Regions from separate parts of the Rhodococcus sp. P1Y genome, predicted to be linked through region 3. Evidence: riboswitches for the same ligand, from Rfam matches in the RefSeq annotation. Region 3 holds a riboswitch; each other region holds the start of a gene.
What was found. A riboswitch is a leader RNA that binds a small molecule or an ion and turns the genes downstream of it on or off. The one in region 3 is predicted to bind S-adenosylmethionine.
Positions count from the first base shown of each region.

Region 1: another riboswitch for S-adenosylmethionine. It lies ahead of D8W71_RS13315 (bifunctional o-acetylhomoserine/o-acetylserine sulfhydrylase); the one in region 3 lies ahead of D8W71_RS00295 (aminotransferase class V-fold PLP-dependent enzyme).
Region 2: another riboswitch for S-adenosylmethionine. It lies ahead of D8W71_RS28280 (putative leader peptide); the one in region 3 lies ahead of D8W71_RS00295 (aminotransferase class V-fold PLP-dependent enzyme).
Region 4: another riboswitch for S-adenosylmethionine. It lies ahead of D8W71_RS26255 (amino acid ABC transporter permease); the one in region 3 lies ahead of D8W71_RS00295 (aminotransferase class V-fold PLP-dependent enzyme).

Region 1 is NZ_CP032762.1:2,886,996-2,891,248, reverse strand. It holds gene D8W71_RS13325 (ABC transporter substrate-binding protein) at 1-446, shown strand, start outside; gene D8W71_RS13320 (MFS transporter) at 557-1,714, opposite strand; SAM riboswitch class IV at 2,031-2,160, shown strand; gene D8W71_RS13315 (bifunctional o-acetylhomoserine/o-acetylserine sulfhydrylase) at 2,338-3,675, shown strand; gene metX (homoserine O-acetyltransferase MetX) at 3,672-4,253, shown strand, end outside.
Region 2 is NZ_CP032762.1:5,655,935-5,660,187, reverse strand. It holds gene D8W71_RS26215 (MFS transporter) at 1-1,364, shown strand, start outside; gene D8W71_RS26210 (LLM class flavin-dependent oxidoreductase) at 1,361-2,524, shown strand; SAM riboswitch class I at 2,579-2,683, shown strand; gene D8W71_RS28280 (putative leader peptide) at 2,688-2,807, shown strand; gene D8W71_RS26205 (ABC transporter substrate-binding protein) at 2,912-4,253, shown strand, end outside.
Region 3 is NZ_CP032762.1:56,751-61,003, reverse strand. It holds gene D8W71_RS00300 (Pls/PosA family non-ribosomal peptide synthetase) at 1-2,066, opposite strand, end outside; SAM riboswitch class IV at 2,271-2,386, shown strand; gene D8W71_RS00295 (aminotransferase class V-fold PLP-dependent enzyme) at 2,441-3,784, shown strand; gene D8W71_RS00290 (hypothetical protein) at 3,921-4,253, shown strand, end outside.
Region 4 is NZ_CP032762.1:5,665,966-5,670,218, reverse strand. It holds gene D8W71_RS28125 (HNH endonuclease signature motif containing protein) at 1-155, opposite strand, end outside; partial or broken gene D8W71_RS28120 (DUF222 domain-containing protein) at 547-1,308, opposite strand; gene D8W71_RS28115 (hypothetical protein) at 1,255-1,434, shown strand; SAM riboswitch class I at 1,624-1,721, shown strand; gene D8W71_RS26255 (amino acid ABC transporter permease) at 1,955-2,911, shown strand; gene D8W71_RS26250 (amino acid ABC transporter ATP-binding protein) at 2,908-3,705, shown strand; gene D8W71_RS26245 (ABC transporter substrate-binding protein) at 3,741-4,253, shown strand, end outside.

The sequences.
Region 1 (4,253 bases), 2.8 Mb from region 3:
CGGAACACCCGGAGTTCGAGGGCACCAAGGCGATCTTCCTTCAGAACGCCATCTACGAGGGCGACGCAATCGCCTACCAGAACGGCCTCAGCACCGACTTCCTGACCGACCTCGGTTTCGTGGTTCCATCGGACCTCGACGCCTTCGCGCCGGCCGACGGTAGTGGCCAGGCATACATTCCGCTGGAGAATCTCTCGGTGCTCGACTCGGCCGACGTTCTCTTGTGGGGGACCGAGAAGCCCGAGGACCGCACCGCCCTCGAGCAAGAGCGCGTGTACCAGAACCTCGAACGGGTCAAGGAGAACAAGCTCGTCTTCACCGACGCCGTCACGGCCGGCGCGATCTACTTCACCAGTCCGCTGAGCCTGCCGTACGTCATCGACCAACTGGTGCCTGCATTCGCGAGCACACTTGCCGGCGAGGGCGCGGCGACGACCACGAGCTGACCGAGTCCTGCGCCGAGATCGAGGTTGTGCGCCGAAACCGCAGACTTTCGCGGCACAACCTCGATCTCGACCGGGCTCAGGCAGCGAAGTACGTCAGGCAGCGAGGTGCGTCAGGAAGCTTTGAGCGCGGTGGCGTCGCTGCGTCGCTGCATCCACATGGCCGTTGCCAGCACGGCGAGACCTGCCACCGCCAGCATCGAACCGACTGCCGCAGGCGCGGTGTATCCGAATCCCGCGGCAATGACTGCGCCGCCGAGAGCAGCGCCGATCGCATTCGCCAGATTGAACGCCGCGTGATTGAGCGACGCGGCAAGGGTCTGGGCATCGTCGGCGACGTCCATCAACCGCGTCTGCAAACCGGGGATGACCGATGAACCCGATGCGCCGATCAGAAATACGAGAACGAGCGCGCTGATCGGGTTGTGTGAAGCAACCACGAACACGGCGAGAAATACCGCCATCGACGCAAGGCCGATGAAGGTCCCGCGCAACTGGTACCGATCAGCGAGCCAACCTCCGACGAAGTTGCCTGCAACCATGCCGAGGCCGTAGATCATCAGTGCGACCGGTACGAACGCACGGGCCAACCCGGCAACATCGGTGAGAGTGGATGCAATGTAGGTGTAGACGGCGAACATGCCGCCGAATCCGACCATGCCGACGAACAACGTCATCCACACCTGACCACGTCGCAGAGCGCCGAGTTCGGTGATCGGATTGGTGGTCGGCATGCCGTCGAGACGCGGCATCCACATGATCAGGGCGGTGACGGTCAGCGCGCCGATGACAGCGACGACCGCGAATGCACTGCGCCAGCCGAGCGCCTGGCCCAGCCACGTCGCCGCGGGGACGCCGACGACGTTCGCGACCGAGAGACCCATCATGACCATCGCCACGGCCTTGGCCCGCTTACCCGGCTCGGCGAGATGCGCGGCAACAAGGGCCGCGATGCCGAAAAACGCACCGTGAGGAAGACCTGCGACGAACCTCGATGCCACCAGCTCACCGAAGCTGGGCGCGAACACCGTCCCGAGATTTCCGAGGGTGAACGCCACCATGAGTCCGATCAGCAGCACACGTCGCGGAACCCGAGCGGCAAGGGTGGCGATCGCGGGCGCACCGACGACGACGCCGAGTGCGTAGGCCGAGATCATGTGACCGGCGGACGGTTCGGAGATTCCCATCGTCGTCGCAACGTCGGGAAGAAGACCCATCGACGCGAACTCGGTGGTTCCGATTCCGAACCCACCGATCGACAACGCGAGCATCGCGAGCCGCCTGCGAGAAGAGAGGGGCCTACGACTGCCGCTCGGACCGTTCGACACCCTGTCGCGCACCGCGCTGACATTTTTGGCGAAAGCCGAATCGGTGACAGTCACAGCAAAACAACCTTGTCTCGAAGGGGGAGGTATCGACGCGAACCCAAGAGGGAACGGCCACTGAATCGATTCTGTTCCCTCGACCGATCAAATTTCGAATCGCCACACGGTGATTGTGCTCACCCAGTCGACTCGCATCCCGTTGGGAGGAATCACCGAGAGTCGTTGTTTCCCGATCTCGGTGACCCCGCTAGGATTCACCGCAGGTCATGAGTACCAGCATCAAGCCCCGGCTTGCTGGTCGGCAACCCTCCAACCGCGGTGGGGTGCCCCGGGTGACAAGACCTGGTTGGTCGGCGACGCGTACCTGCGCCGCCAACGAGCAAGCGCGGGTCCGCCTCATCGAGATGGAAGACGAGGTCGGCGGACCCACCGAACGAGCGCGACTGGAAACAGCGCGCTCGAAAAGGAGGTTCACCATGTGTTGTTGTACCGATACGCCCCGCCCAGGCTCCCACCACGAGAGCCCATTCGAAATTTGAACATCCTTCGAAGACGGAGTTATCACTCACATGACCGACAGCACCCCTGACGTCGTAGACGCAGCAGGCACCCCCATCGAGGACCCCACCGCATCGTGGAGCTTCGAGACCAAGCAGATCCACACCGGACAGACGCCGGACGGCGCCACGAACGCCCGCGCGCTGCCGATCTACCAGACCACCTCGTACACCTTCGACAACACCGATCACGCTGCCGCGTTGTTCGGGCTCGCCGAGCCCGGCAATATTTACACCCGCATCATCAACCCCACCCAGGACGTCGTCGAGCAGCGCATCGCCGCTCTGGAAGGTGGAGTTGCAGCGCTCCTACTCGCCTCCGGGCAGGCCGCGGAGACCTTCGCGATTCTCAATCTGGCCGAGGCAGGCGACCACATCGTCGCGAGCCCACGCCTCTACGGCGGAACGTACAACCTCTTCCACTACACACTCCCCAAACTCGGAATCACCGTGACTTTCGTCGACGATCCCGACGACCTGGAGCAGTGGCGAGCAGCGATCACCCCGAAGACCAAGGCGTTCTACGGTGAGACCATCTCCAACCCGAAGAACGACATCTTCGACATTCCCGGCATCTCCGGGGTAGCCCACGAGAACGGCATTCCGTTGATCGTCGACAACACCGTCGCGACGCCGTACCTCATCCGGCCGTTGGAGCATGGGGCCGACATCGTCGTCCATTCGGCGACCAAGTATCTCGGCGGCCACGGGACGGCCATCGCAGGTGTCATCGTCGACGGCGGCACGTTCGACTGGACGCAGGGGCGTCACGCCAACTTCACCACCCCCGACCCCAGCTACCACGGCGTGGTGTTCGCCGACCTGGGTGCACCCGCGTTCGCTCTCAAGGCCCGCGTGCAATTGCTCCGCGACATCGGCGCAGCAGTGTCGCCGTTCAATGCCTTCCTCATCAGCCAAGGACTGGAAACGCTGAGTCTGCGCATCGAGCGGCATGTCGAGAACGCACAGAAGGTCGCCGCGTTCATCGAGGCACGCGAGGACGTCGAGTCCGTCAACTACGCAGGCCTGAAGTCCTCGCCGTGGTACCAGCGTGGACAGGAGTTGGCCCCTAAGGGGCAGGGCGCGATCATCGCGTTCGAACTGAAGGGCGGCATCGACGCGGGCAAGAAGTTCGTCAACGCACTCAGCCTTCACAGCCATGTCGCTAACATCGGTGATGTGCGTTCACTTGTCATTCACCCCGCATCGACAACCCACTCCCAGCTGACACCGGAGGAGCAACTCGCCTCGGGCGTCACCCCCGGTTTGGTCAGGCTCGCTGTGGGCATCGAAGGGATCGACGACATCCTCGCCGATCTCGAAACCGGATTCGCCGCGGCGGCATCTTGACAATCGGCTCTGTGCACGACGTCCGTCCGGCTGCGGGCTTTCCGCCGCCGGACGGACGGCTCGGCAGTATCGACATCGGCCCACTCGAATTGGAGAGCGGCGCATCGCTTCCTGCGGTATCCGTTGCTGTTCAGCGCTGGGGTGAGCTCGCTCCCGGTCGCGACAATGTCGTGCTGGTCGAGCACGCACTGACGGGCGATTCGCACGTCAGCGGACCCGCCGACGACCACCATGCCCTTCCGGGCTGGTGGAACGGCATGGTCGGACCAGGCGCACCCATCGATACCGACGAGTGGTGCGTCATCGCATCCAACGTTCTCGGCGGGTGCGGTGGCACGACTGGACCCAGCTCGCTCGCATCCGACGGCACTCCCTACGGCAGCAGATTTCCGGAAATCTCCATCCGCGACCAAGTCGCAGCTGAGGCTGCGCTGGCGGATGTTCTCGGGATCGAGCGGTTCGCCGCGGTTGTCGGCGGATCGATGGGCGGCATGCGGACACTCGAGTGGATCGTCGAACACCCCGACCGTGTCGGGGCTGCGCTCGTACTCGCCGTCGGCGCGCGCGCGACCGCAGAC
Region 2 (4,253 bases), 270 kb from region 3:
ACGTCTTCGTCTGCGCAGCAGCTGGATTCACGACGCTACTGGACTCTGCCGTGCTCAGCATCGGCGTGCCTGCCATCAGGTCCTCGCTCGATGCAGGCACGTCGGAGGTCCAGTGGATCCTGGCGAGCTATTCGCTGACGTTCGGTCTCGCGCTCGTCCCGGCAGGCAGGTTGGGGGACGTGATCGGGCGTCGCCGACTCTTCTTGATCGGGTTGAGTCTGTTCTCGGTGATGGGCCTCATCGGTGCGTTCGCGGCGGAGCCCTGGATGATCGTCGCCGCGAGGCTCGGCCAGGGTATCGGGGCAGGAACCGTCAGCTCGCAGGTGCTCGGCATCATCACCGATCGTTACAGCGGTCGGGAACGCGCAAAAGCACTGGGTGCGTACAGTACTGCTGGCGGTCTCGCAGGGCTGTGCGGTCCGATCCTGGGCGGTGTGGTCCTCGGAGTCGCGGACCTGGACGTAGGGTGGCGTCTGCTGTTGCTGCTCAACGTGCCGTTCGCCCTCGTCACGCTCGCGGCTGCGGCTGCGTGGCTTCGCAAGGACTCGTCCAGACGATCGGGAGCGAGCATCGACGTGGTCGGGCTCATTGCGCTCGGCGTGGCAACACTGCTCCTCCTGTTCCCGATGGTGTCCTCGCTCGGTGCCACGTTGTCCGCGATTTCGGTGATCGGCAGTGCAGGCGTTCTCGTCGGATTCTGGTTCTGGGAGAAGCAGTTCGCCGCAGGAGGCGGAACTCCAGTTCTGCTTCCCGGCCTCGTTCAGTCGCGCGGCTACACGCTCGGGACGATGGTGGCGATGTTCTGGTTCGGCGCGATTCTGGCGCTGCAAGCAGTGCTCAGTCTGTACCTGATCGAAGGTCTGGGGTATCCCGCACTGCAGGCTGCTCTGATCATGGTCGGCAGCTCGATTCTGATGGCCGTCACGTCGGCCTTCGGCTGGCGCGTCGTCGTGAGGTTGGGCCGCACCGCGGTGATCGGAGCTGTCGTGCTCGAATTGTTCGTCGTGGCGGGATACGTATCGACCATCAACTTCCTCCCGCGCGAACTCACCGTGCCCGCGTTCGTCGTACTTGCCGTACTGTCCGGCCTTGCAAGCGGATTCGTCGACGCACCCAACCGTGGCATGACCCTCGAATACGCCCCAGCAGGGGCCAATGGCGTAGCAGCCGGTTTTCTGCAACTGTCCCAGCGATTGTCCGCGACGATCTCTCTCGCTGCAGTGTCGGGAATCTACCTCGGCGTCCTTGCTGCGAACGAGAACAACTACGGCCGTGCAGTCGCACTCGGTCTCGGCGTATGTGCGCTGATGCTGCTCGGTTCACTCACATGCGCCGTCATCGACGGTAGAAGGAGACGGAAATGACTTCTCACTCCCCAGGCTCCGCTCCTGCCATGACTGGACCGAAATTCTCGTGGTTCCTTCCCACCGGAGGTGACGACGAACGCCTCGGCGGGGCCTCACACGGCGTCGGGATCGGCGCTACCGACGAAGCCGTGGCGGACACAGGCCACCGCGAGGCGTCGCTCGAGTACTTGACGCAGATTGCCCAGACCGTCGACCGGCTCGGATTCCACGCTGCTCTGACGCCGACCGGCGGGCACTGTGAGGACGCATGGCTCGTCACCTCGGCGCTGATTGCAGCGACGAAGAACCTGAAGTTCCTCGTCGCGTTCCGGCCTGGCGCCGTCGCGCCCGTGCTGTCGGCGCAGATGGTCAGCACGTTCCAGCGGTTGTCCGGTGGGCGTGCGCTACTCAATGTTGTCGTCGGGGGCGACGACATCGAACAGCGCGCCTACGGCGACACCCTCGGTAAGGACGCGCGTTACCGTCGGGCACAGGAGTTTCTGGAGATCGCACGGGCTGTCGGTGACGGCAAGCCGGTTGCGGTCGACAGCGACTTCTACACGGTCGACCGCCCGAACGGCGGCGGCTTCGGTGGCCACCCACCGGTTCCATTGCCCGACGTCTACCTCGGCGGATCCTCGCCTGCCGCGATCGAGGTCGCTGCAGCTGAAGCCGACGTGTTCCTGACCTGGGGCGAGCCGCCCGCACAAGTGGCCGAGAAGATTTCGGTGGTCGAGAAGGCCGCAGCAAGGAAAGGCCGAACGATCAGGGGCGGAATTCGGTTGCACGTCATCACACGGGACACGTCCGACGAGGCCTGGGCAGTGGCAGACGATCTCATCTCCGATCTCGACGACGACCTCATCGCTCGCAGGCAGAAGGCGTTGCGCAGCATCGGTTCCGAAGGGCAGCGCCGCATGCTGGATCTGCACGGGGGAGACCGGGACAAGCTCGTTGTCTCGCCGAATTTGTGGGCCGGATTCGGGCTCGTACGCGGGGGTGCAGGAACCGCCCTCGTCGGAAGTCACGACGAGGTCGCCGACCGCATCCGCGAATACGTGGCTGCCGGCATCGACGAGTTCATTTTCTCCGGCTACCCCCACCGGGAAGAGGCCGAACACTTCGGCCGTGGCGTGTTGCCGCTCGTACGCACCGGTCATTCCCCTGTTACTACGTAGGAAACAACCCCAATTGGCGCCGCGGGCCCTCGTGCTCGTACACTCGACCACGCAACACCATCCAGAGCGACCGAGAGACCTGGCTCTACGACGTCGCAGCAACCCCCCGCGGGGCTAGTGAAACGCGGGTGAGGGTGCTACCGCCGGGACCGATGGAGGAACGATGAGCACCACCCCTCGCCGCCCAGCGTCTGTGCACGCCGTGGGTGAAGGTTTCGTGACGGCCTGGGGCCGCATTCATCTCGATCTGTGCCGATTGACCGGCTCGATCTGTCGCGGCTGACGCTTCTACAGCCAGATTTCTTTCTTTCTTCCCGTACCGCTCGAATCAGGTGTGCCGTAACGGTGTGCCCTATTCGGCGTCCTTCACAGATCCGGAGTGCCTCGGTGTCCTCTCGTTCCGTTTTCGCAGGCGTCAGCACACTCGCTGCCCTGAGCGTCGTTCTCACCGCGTGCGGCGGTGGTTCCACGTCGAGCAGTGCAGATGCGGGGGAGCCGACTGCGGGCGGCACCCTGCGATACGGGCTGTCCGGTGCCCCGTCCTGCTCGGATCCTGCACAATCGGCCACCAATCAGACCATCTACGTAGCTCGCCAGGTGGTGGATTCGCTCACCGACCAAGATCCGGACACAGGCGAAATCACCCCGTGGCTCGCCGACAGCTGGGAGGTCGCTCCGGACGCATCGTCCTTCACGTTCAAGCTCAAGGATGGCGTGACGTTCAGCGACGGGACGCCGGTCGACGCGGAAGCGGTCAAGGCGAACTTCGACTCGATCGTGAATGTGCTGACCACCGCGAAAGCACCACTCGGGGGCAGCTACCTCTTCGGGTACGAGGGCACGACCGTCGTCGATCCACTGACGGCCCGCATCGACTTCACCGGCCCGAACGCACAGTTCCTGCAGGCAAGTTCGACGACGCAGCTCGGCATCCAGTCGCCTGAGACGGTCGCCAAGCCGGCCGAAGACCGCTGCAGCGGAAACAACATCGGCAGCGGTCCGTTCACATATGCGGACTACCAGCAGGACCGCTCGGTCACCCTCGCCAAGCGGGCCGGATACGACTGGGGATCCGATGTGTTCGCCCACGATGGTGAGGCATACCTGGACACCATCGAATTCACCGTCGTGCCCGAATCAGGGGTCAGGACAGGAAGCCTGTCCTCGGGCCAGCTCGACGCCATTTCGGATGCACTTCCCCAGGATGCTCCACAGATCGAGGCGACCGGCGGACAGATCCTCACCACCTCGAACCCAGGTGTTCCGTTCGGGATTCAGCCGAATGTCACGCGCGGCGTACTCCAGGACCCCGAGGTGCGTAAGGCCCTGGTCCCTGCGATCAATCGCCAAGAACTCGTCGACACCGTCCTCGGTCCCGATTTCAGGACGGCGACCAGCACTCTTGCAAGCAAGACGCCGGGCTACACGGAACTGTCCGACGTCACGTACGACCCGGAGAAGGCCAAGTCGATTCTGGACGCAGCGGGTTGGGTTCCCGGCCCGGACGGCATCCGTGAGAAGGACGGTCAGAAGCTCTCGTTCAAGGTCATGTTCGCCGCTGTTTTCGCTGGCAACCAGGCGATTCTCGAACTGACGCAGCAGCAATTGCGCGACGTCGGCGTCGACCTTCAGCTCGAGCTGGTCTCGGTGCCGGAATCGACGGCGCGTCAGAACACCAAGGATTACGACGCGAACTATTACAACAGCACACGGGCCGACGGCGACATAC
Region 3 (4,253 bases):
CTTCCGCCGCGCTTGTAGGCGCCGGGCTGGAGCCCTGCCAGCAGCAGCCGGGACCCGACGACCGAGATCGCCATCCGGCCGACCGGACTGATGAACAAGATGAATGCGGGAAGAATCCACCACCATGACAGCGTCGGCGCCCATGGCACGTACGCGAACCAGCTCATGACGTTGAACAGGATCCCGACCCACGTGATCCATTGCAGTCCCGTCAACGTCGTCAACGGAATCGTCGCGGCGATCTGCGTCCACTGCGCTGTCCGAGAGGTTGGTTCGACCTCGCGCGGAACGATGTCGAGCGGAGGCTTCAGCTCGTCCAGATACCGCGCGAGCGAACCCAGCCGCGGGTGGTCGTACAGCTGAGCGACGGTGATTTCCGGGAATCGCTCGCGTAGGGCGGTCACCAGCTGTGCGGCGGACAGCGATCCGCCGCCGTTCTGGAAGAAGTCGGCGTTCTCGTCGGAGACCTGGGCACCGAGGATGTTGGTCCACAATTCGGCGACCCATCCGGCGGTCCCGGTCAGGTCCGAGGACTCGCCCATGCCGGGGAGTGGCCACGGAAGAGCGTTGCGGTCGACCTTGCCCGAGGTGCGCGTCGGCATCTCGTCGACGAGTGCGAGGCGTGGAACGAGCGCCGACGGCAACTGCTCGGCCAGAATCTTGCGGGCTGCGTCCAGATCGAAATTCGGGTCGGTACTAGCCAGGTAGCCGACGAGGACCGAGTTGCCCGCACCGGTCTTCCTGACGGCTGCGGCCGCGCCGCCGACGCCGGGCAACGACTGAAGCGCGTTGTCGATCTCACCGAGTTCGATGCGTCTGCCGCCGAGTTTGATCTGGTCGTCGGCGCGGCCTTGGAAGAGCAAGCCTTCGAGCTCGAGCTTGACGAGGTCGCCGCTGCGATAGGCGCGGTCCCATCCGAGCGTCGGCATCGGGGCGTACTTCTCGGCGTCCTTGGCCGGATCGAGATAGCGCGCAAGTCCGACTCCGCCGATGACCAGCTCACCGACCTCCCCGACGGCGACGGGATTGCCGCCTCCGTCCACCACGGCGAGATCCCACCCGTCGAGCGGGAGTCCGATACGCACCGGGCCCTTGCCGTCCATGATCGACGCGCACGCGACGACGGTTGCTTCCGTCGGACCGTAGGTGTTCCAGACCTCGCGGCCGTCGACGGCGAGGCGCTCGGCCAGCTCGGGTGGGCACGCTTCACCGCCGAAGATGAGCAGCCGGACGGCTTCGAGAGCTACGGCAGGCCACAGAGCGGCGAGCGTGGGAACCGTCGAGACGACGGAGATGTCGCGGGCGATCAACCACGGCCCGAGGTCGAAACCACTGCGAACGAGAGAGCGCGGAGCGGGCACCAGGCATGCGCCGTGACGCCACGCGAGCCACATCTCCTCGCACGACGCGTCGAACGCCACCGAAAGGCCTGCGAGTACCCGGTCACCCGGACCCAGCGGGTCGTCCTGCATGAACATCCGTGCCTCGGCGTCGACGAACGCCGCCGCATTGCGGTGGCTGACGGCCACACCCTTCGGGGTCCCGGTGGAGCCGGAGGTGAAGATGACCCACGCGTCTTCGTCGGGTGAAGGGATCGTGAGGGTGTCCGGGATCGGGGTGTCCTGCTTGTCGGCCGTACCCGCCGCGATTCCTCCTGCCGTGACGACGGCAGTGACCTTCGCTTCGCCGAACACCAGCTCGGCCCGTTCGTCCGGGTCGTCGGCATCGACGGGCACGTAGGCGGCACCCGCATTGAGGATCGACAAGATGGCGACGTAGAGCGAGAACGAACCCGAGGGCATTCTGATTCCGACGCGGTCGCCGCGCCTTACTCCAGCCCTGGCCAGCCACTGCGCGCCTTCGTCGATGTCCTCGAGGAGCTCGCGGTAGGTGACCGAGACGGTGCCGTCGTCGATCGCCGCGGCATCGGGGTACTGCGAGGTGGTCGAGCGCAGGATGTCGATGAGCGTTCGCTCCGATGGAGCGCGCCCTGCGCGCAAGAATTCGGCGGGGACGCCAGCCGAGGGCTGGACGCTAGCCGAATCCGATTGTGATTGCACAGACAACCGGTGTTCCTTCTTCTCGTGTTGTACCGAAACGAACGTCAGCGGTCGTTATCTCATGTTCGGTTGTCCAGAAGGTGAACGGACGTTTCGTTCGCGCAAAGCTGCATCTCGTACGGTCTCGGCACCGGGCACAGCTTAATCGAGTTGGAGGTTTCCTACCTCCCGGGTTGACAATCCAGTGGCACTTTTGCCATCCTCTGTGCAGGTCATGAGTACCAGCATCAAGCCCCGGCTTGCTGGTCGGCAACCCTCCTCCGCGGTGGGGTGCTCCGGGTGACGACCTGGCTGACGCCGGAAAACCGGTGCAGCAAGCGCGGACTCGACTTCTCACTGACGATTCTTCGGGTCCCTTGATCGACAAGGGGTTATTTGTCATGACTGCTGTTCTCGACAACTCGTGTGCTTCGTTCGCTACAGTCAGCGGCGCTGATCTGCAGGTTCCTCTGGTGAATGGAAGTACCTGCACGTACGCCAATTTCGACTACGCGGCCAGCGCGCCTGCGCTCGCCCACGTGACCGAGCGAATTGCCGATCTGTTGCCCTACTACTCGAGCGTTCACCGCGGCGCCGGGTACGCATCACGCGTGTCCACTGCGGCGTACGAAAAGGCACGCGTGACGGTGTCGAATTTCGTTGGAGCGCAATCGGATGCGGTTGTCATCTTCACCAGGAACACCACCGACTCGCTGAACCTTCTTGCCGGGTGCGTGCCGGGAGACACCGTGGTTCTCGATATCGAGCATCACGCGAACCTGCTGCCCTGGAACGACCGCCGCGTCGTCGTCGCGGCCGAGTCCATCGCCGAGACCCTGGTATCGATCGAAGCCGAACTCGCTGCCAAACCGGCTGCGCTGCTTGCGGTGACGGGCGCCTCCAATGTGACCGGCGAAGTACTTCCGATCGACGAGCTCGCTGCTCTCGCGCACCGATACGGCGCACGCATCCTCGTCGACGGTGCGCAATTGGTACCCCATCGACGGGTCGACATCGAGGCCCTGGGGGTGGACTACCTCGCGTTTTCCGGACACAAGTTGTACGCGCCGCACGGTGCCGGCGTGCTCGTCGGTAAGCGTGACTGGCTCGACGCCGCCGAGCCCTATCTCGCAGGCGGCGGGGCTGTTCGCCACGTCGGTCTCGATCACGCCGAGTGGGCGCCGGTTCCGGCACGTCACGAGGCGGGTACACCCAACGTGCTCGGCGTCGTCGCCTTGGCGGCAGCATGTGAAGCCCTCGAGCATTTCGAGGTGGCAGGTTCGGTCGACCACGAGCGTCGACTGTCCGATCGCCTGCGCGACGGGTTGACGGCGGTGCCTGGCGTCGACGTACTGACGGTGTGGAACGACTCCCCGGACAGTGTGGGGATAGTCACATTTTCCGTAGATGGATTCGGCCCCGGCGAGATCGCTGCGTACCTGTCGGCCGAGCACGGCATCGGAGTGCGGGATGGCAAGTTCTGCGCTCACCCGCTGCTCGCGCGACTGGGTCACGCGGACGGTGCCGTGCGCGCCAGCCTGGGGCTCGGCAGTTCCGACGCCGATGTGGATCGGCTGATCGGGGCCATCGAGACGCTCGTCGCCGACGGGCCCTCCTGGACGTACGAGGAGGAGAACGGTTGGTGGAATCCTATTCCCGACCCTCGCCCGTTCCCCGAGCTGGCAGGCGGTGCCGCAGGCGTGGGATCCCCATGCGCAACGCAAACGGTTAGCATCGCCTCATGAGGGCAATTGCTCTGTCGCAGAACCGACTCTGGCGCGATCGATACGTCGATCTGTGCCGGACGGCCTCTGGCTCGTGTAGGTGTTCGGACTTCAGTCATCCTCCCCAACACCTCGCTTGCACGACGGGACCAATTTCATGTCGAACAACTCACCTGTCCGCCTTGCCCTTGCAACTCCAGGCGCATGGACGGAAGTCACCGACGCTCGCCCTACCGAGTCGATAGTTCGCATCCACGCCTCGGATCTCCGCGAGGGTCAGCAGGCAAGAGCACGTGCCAGGGCCGAGGCCGTCGAGGCAGGCAAAGATGCCGACAGCGTTGCGGTGTTTCTCGATATCGAGATCCACGTCGCCGACGATGCACGGACCGCGCGTCGGGAATTCGCCGCGCTGGACCTCCCGGCGGTGCCGAGTTCCATCCGGTACGTCGGGACCCCCTCCGGTCTCGCGGGGCTCGTCGCCGACGTGAAG
Region 4 (4,253 bases), 260 kb from region 3:
GACGGATCTTCGGCCGCTGCGGCCAGGAAAGCCGCAATTGCCGCCGACAGCTGAACCTCTCGGCCTGCGATGCTGCCGCCACGGCCTGACCTCGCAGTGACGAGGCGGAGGGGAGGCGCCGGCCGAAGGGGTGGCGCCGGCGGAGGGGGAGACACCGTTCGGATCCGTGCTCTGGCGCCCGCCCGGGGTAGGAAGCGGTGCGGCAGCACGGGTTCGACCGCGCGCGATGATCCGGAATGCCCGCGGCCCGCCGGGGGATCCCGAGTTCGGACCCGTATCCCCGGGAGGCCGAGGCTGTGGCCCGTCGTCTCCAAAAGGCCCCGGCTCGGGTCCGGTGTTGCCTGGGGTTCCCGAATCACCACCGCAACCGCCACCGGTTTCGTCGTTACCGCTGCGATCGCAGCTAGCAGCTGTTTCAGCCGAAGGTTCTGGCTGGCGACTCGCGTCCTGCCCGCCGACCTGCGCTTTCGCGGCGTCAAGGAATTCGGTAAGCAGGATCTGCCACCGAGCGTCGCCTGCGATCAATCGGGCGGTCTCCGGATCCAGGACGGTTCCATCTCCGAGAGTTGCAGGCTCACTGGTCAACCCGAGCAACGATTCGGCACTGATCAGTATTTGCAAGAGGTGGGGCCGGCGCTTCGGAGTGAGGTCTACTGCGCCACGCACCGGGCAGTCCTCCTTGCCGCACAGACACGCGACGGCGTCCTCTCGATGGATCAGCGCGACCAAGGCATGTCCACGCAACTGCCTCTTGGTACGAGGGTCCCGTGAGCACACGGTTCCGGCGATCTCCTCCAACACCGAATCGCACTCGGCACCTTCGAGAGCCGTCATTTTTGCGAACAATGAGGCCATTCCATCGTTGCTCGCTTTGAGCTCGGCGCAACGCTCCTCTGACTCGGCGGCGATTCTGGCTGCGGTGGCCTCGTCTTTGTCATGATCGAACCAGTGGGCCCAGATTTTGTCTCGCAATACCTTCGTGCTGTAGCGGAGAGCGCTGGCAAGTATGTCCGCTTCGATGGCGCGCACGGTGTCGTCGCTGACTTTCGACAGCACAAGCGCGATAGTCCGAACGCGCGGATAGTCGAGGTCGCCGCCAGAGAAGGCTGTGCAAATCCCGGGCATTCTCCAGTGCAACTGCTTGCCAACGGTGATCATGTCGCGGACTACTGTTCGCGAAAGTGAGAGCGCAACAGCAGCTTCCGTCTCGACGGCACGATCGGCACGAGTGACATCCGCTTCACCTCCGCGATCGTGAATACCTGCTTCCGCAGCAAACCGGAATTCGCCGAGTTCGAACAGGTGCATAACCAATGCGGCGGCAGCTTTGTTTTCGGTCCGGCGATCATCGGTGAGCCCAGCGAGAAGTTCCGCAGCGACCGCGTCGTTATCGCGTCGGATCTGATCCTCGAAGCCCCCCGGCATCCCCATTGAAAGAACATTAGTCGAACAGGTGTTCGGACGCAACTCTTCTGAAATCCAGCGGTATGCAGGGCGCTGCTCTGAAGGGTTCGCAGATTGCAAGGTTTGAAATCACCCTGATCTCAAACCGATTGCCAAGCGGCACTGAGTAAACCAGTTGCGGCGACTTGACGGATCCACTATCGGCCGCTTACATTTCCCTCACCATCCAGAGCGACCGAGAGACCTTGGCTCTACGACGTCGCAGCAACCCCCTGCCTCACGGCAGGTGTGGGTGCTACCGCCAGGACCGATGGAGGACACATGAACTGTCGCACGTGGCGAGGTCTGTACGTCGACCTGTCTCGGGTCGGCACCCGCACTTGTACAGGGCACTTCCTGCTCTGAAGAGTCGGTACCCGCGCATCGATTCCTGCTGAACGGGGCTCTCGACGGCCGAAGCGTCGGCCGGTCGGAGGACCTGTTTCTCATCACGCATTTCCCTCGGAAGAAGGCTCGATCTCGTCATGCACACACACAGCCGGCGGTCCCGGTGACTCAGCTAGATTCTCGGCCCACGGCCGTAGACGAACACGTCGATGACGAACAGCTCGTCGTTGCCAGAAAGTGGCACCCGTGGCGCTGGGTGACCAGCATCGTGGTGCTGACACTCGTCGCACAGTTCGTGCACGGTCTTGCCACGAACCCAGGTTGGGACTGGGGGACCTTCGCAGAATACTTCGCTGCGCCGTCGATCCTCGCTGCTCTCTGGCTGACCATTCAGCTCACGTTCTGGGGCACTCTGATCGGATTCGTCATCGGCATAGCGCTGGCAATCGCCAGACTATCGAACAATCCGGTGTTGCAGACGATTTCGTGGTTCTACATCTGGGCGTTCCGGTCGATACCGCTTATCGTGCAGCTACTGTTCTGGTTCAACATTGCCTACCTGTATCAGACTCTGACCCTGGGAATTCCGTTCGGACCGGCCTTCTTCGAGTTCGACGTCAACAGCGTGATCAGTGGTTCCACAGCCGCGATCATCGGGTTGGCGCTGCATCAAGCGGCCTACTCGGCGGAGATCGTCCGTGCCGGCATCATTTCCGTCGACCAGGGTCAGTTGGAAGCTGCTGCAGCGCTTGGCATACCGAAGCATCGCGAGTTCTTCAAGATCATCCTGCCCCAGGCGATGCGCGGCATCCTGCCCAACGCGGCGAACGAAGTGATCAGCCTGTTCAAGGGCACGTCGATCGTGTCGGTCATGGCTATCGCCGAGCTGTTCTACCAGGTCCAGGTCGTGTATGGACGCAACGGTCGCGTGGTACCGCTGCTCATGGTCGCAACCGTCTGGTACATCGTGCTCACATCGATCCTGTCGGTCGTGCAGTTCTACGTCGAACGTCACTACGCCAAGGGCGCAGTCCGCAACATCCCGCTCACGCCGGTTCAGAAGGTCCGCAAGAAACTATCGGAAATCACCGCCCCGCCGCGCGGAGGAGGAACACGATGACGACGCTCGATGCATCGACGTCACCGTCGAAGACCAAGTATGCGGTCGAGGTTCGCGGGGTTCACAAGTCCTACGGCACGCTCGAAGTGCTCAAAGGCGTCGACCTCGTGGTTCGGCCGGGTGAAGTCACCGTCGTCATCGGACCGTCCGGATCGGGGAAGTCCACTCTGCTCCGTAGCCTCAATCACCTCGAGAAGGTGGACCAGGGGACAGTCCGCGTCGACAATGATCTCGTCGGATATCGGCGCAAGGGAAACAAGCTGCACGAGCTGGGCAACAAGGACATCCTTCGTCAACGCTCGCAGATCGGTTTCGTCTTCCAGAACTTCAATCTCTTCCCACATCTGACGGTGCTGGAGAACGTGATCGAAGCGCCGATCTCGGCCCAGAAGCGCAGGAAGTCCGACGTCGAGCCCGAGGCGCTCGCGCTTCTCGAGCGGGTCGGGTTGAAGGACAAAGCGCATGACTATCCCCGACGCCTGTCCGGTGGTCAGCAGCAGCGGGTCGCCATCGCTCGCGCACTTGCATTGCGACCCAAAGTTATTCTCTTCGACGAACCGACGTCGGCCCTTGACCCCGAATTGGTCGGCGAGGTCCTCGAAGTGATCAGAGGACTAGCCCGTGAGGGCGCAACCTTGGTGATCGTCACCCACGAGGTCGGATTCGCTCGCGAGATCGCCGACACCATCGTCTTCATGGACGCGGGTCAGGTGGTTGAACAGGGTTCGCCCGCAGAACTTCTCGACAATCCACAAGAGGAACGCACCAAGTCGTTCCTCGCACACGTCCTCTAGATCTACTTCACTTACACACACATCAAGGAACAGTCATGCCCAGATCCAACCGCCGCGTCGCGGTGCTAGTTTCGGCTCTTGCAGCAGTTGCCCTCACGGTGGGCGCCTGCAGTGAGCCAGAGGCCGAGAACACCGTCACCGCTTCCGACGGAATCACCTACGATCTCTCGCCCGAGCAGTCCGGCCGCATCCACGTCGACAAGGTCGACGAGATCGCCGCGAAGGTTCCGCAAGCAATTCGTGATCGCGGAACGTTGATCGGTACCGGTTCGACTGGTTCGACTCCGCCGCTCGGTTTCTACGCCACCGACGACAAGACTCCAGTTGGTTCGGAGATCGACATCGCCTGGTTGATCGCGGACACCCTCGGCCTGCAGTACGAGCGTCAGACTGCCGACTGGGCGCAGAACTTCGTCAAGATCGATTCCGGCGAGAACGACGTGTTCATTTCCAATGTCACTGTGACGGAGGAGCGTAAGGACAAGTACGACTTCGCGACCTATCGCCTCGACAACCTCGCATTCGAGGCAAAAAAGGACAGCGGCTGG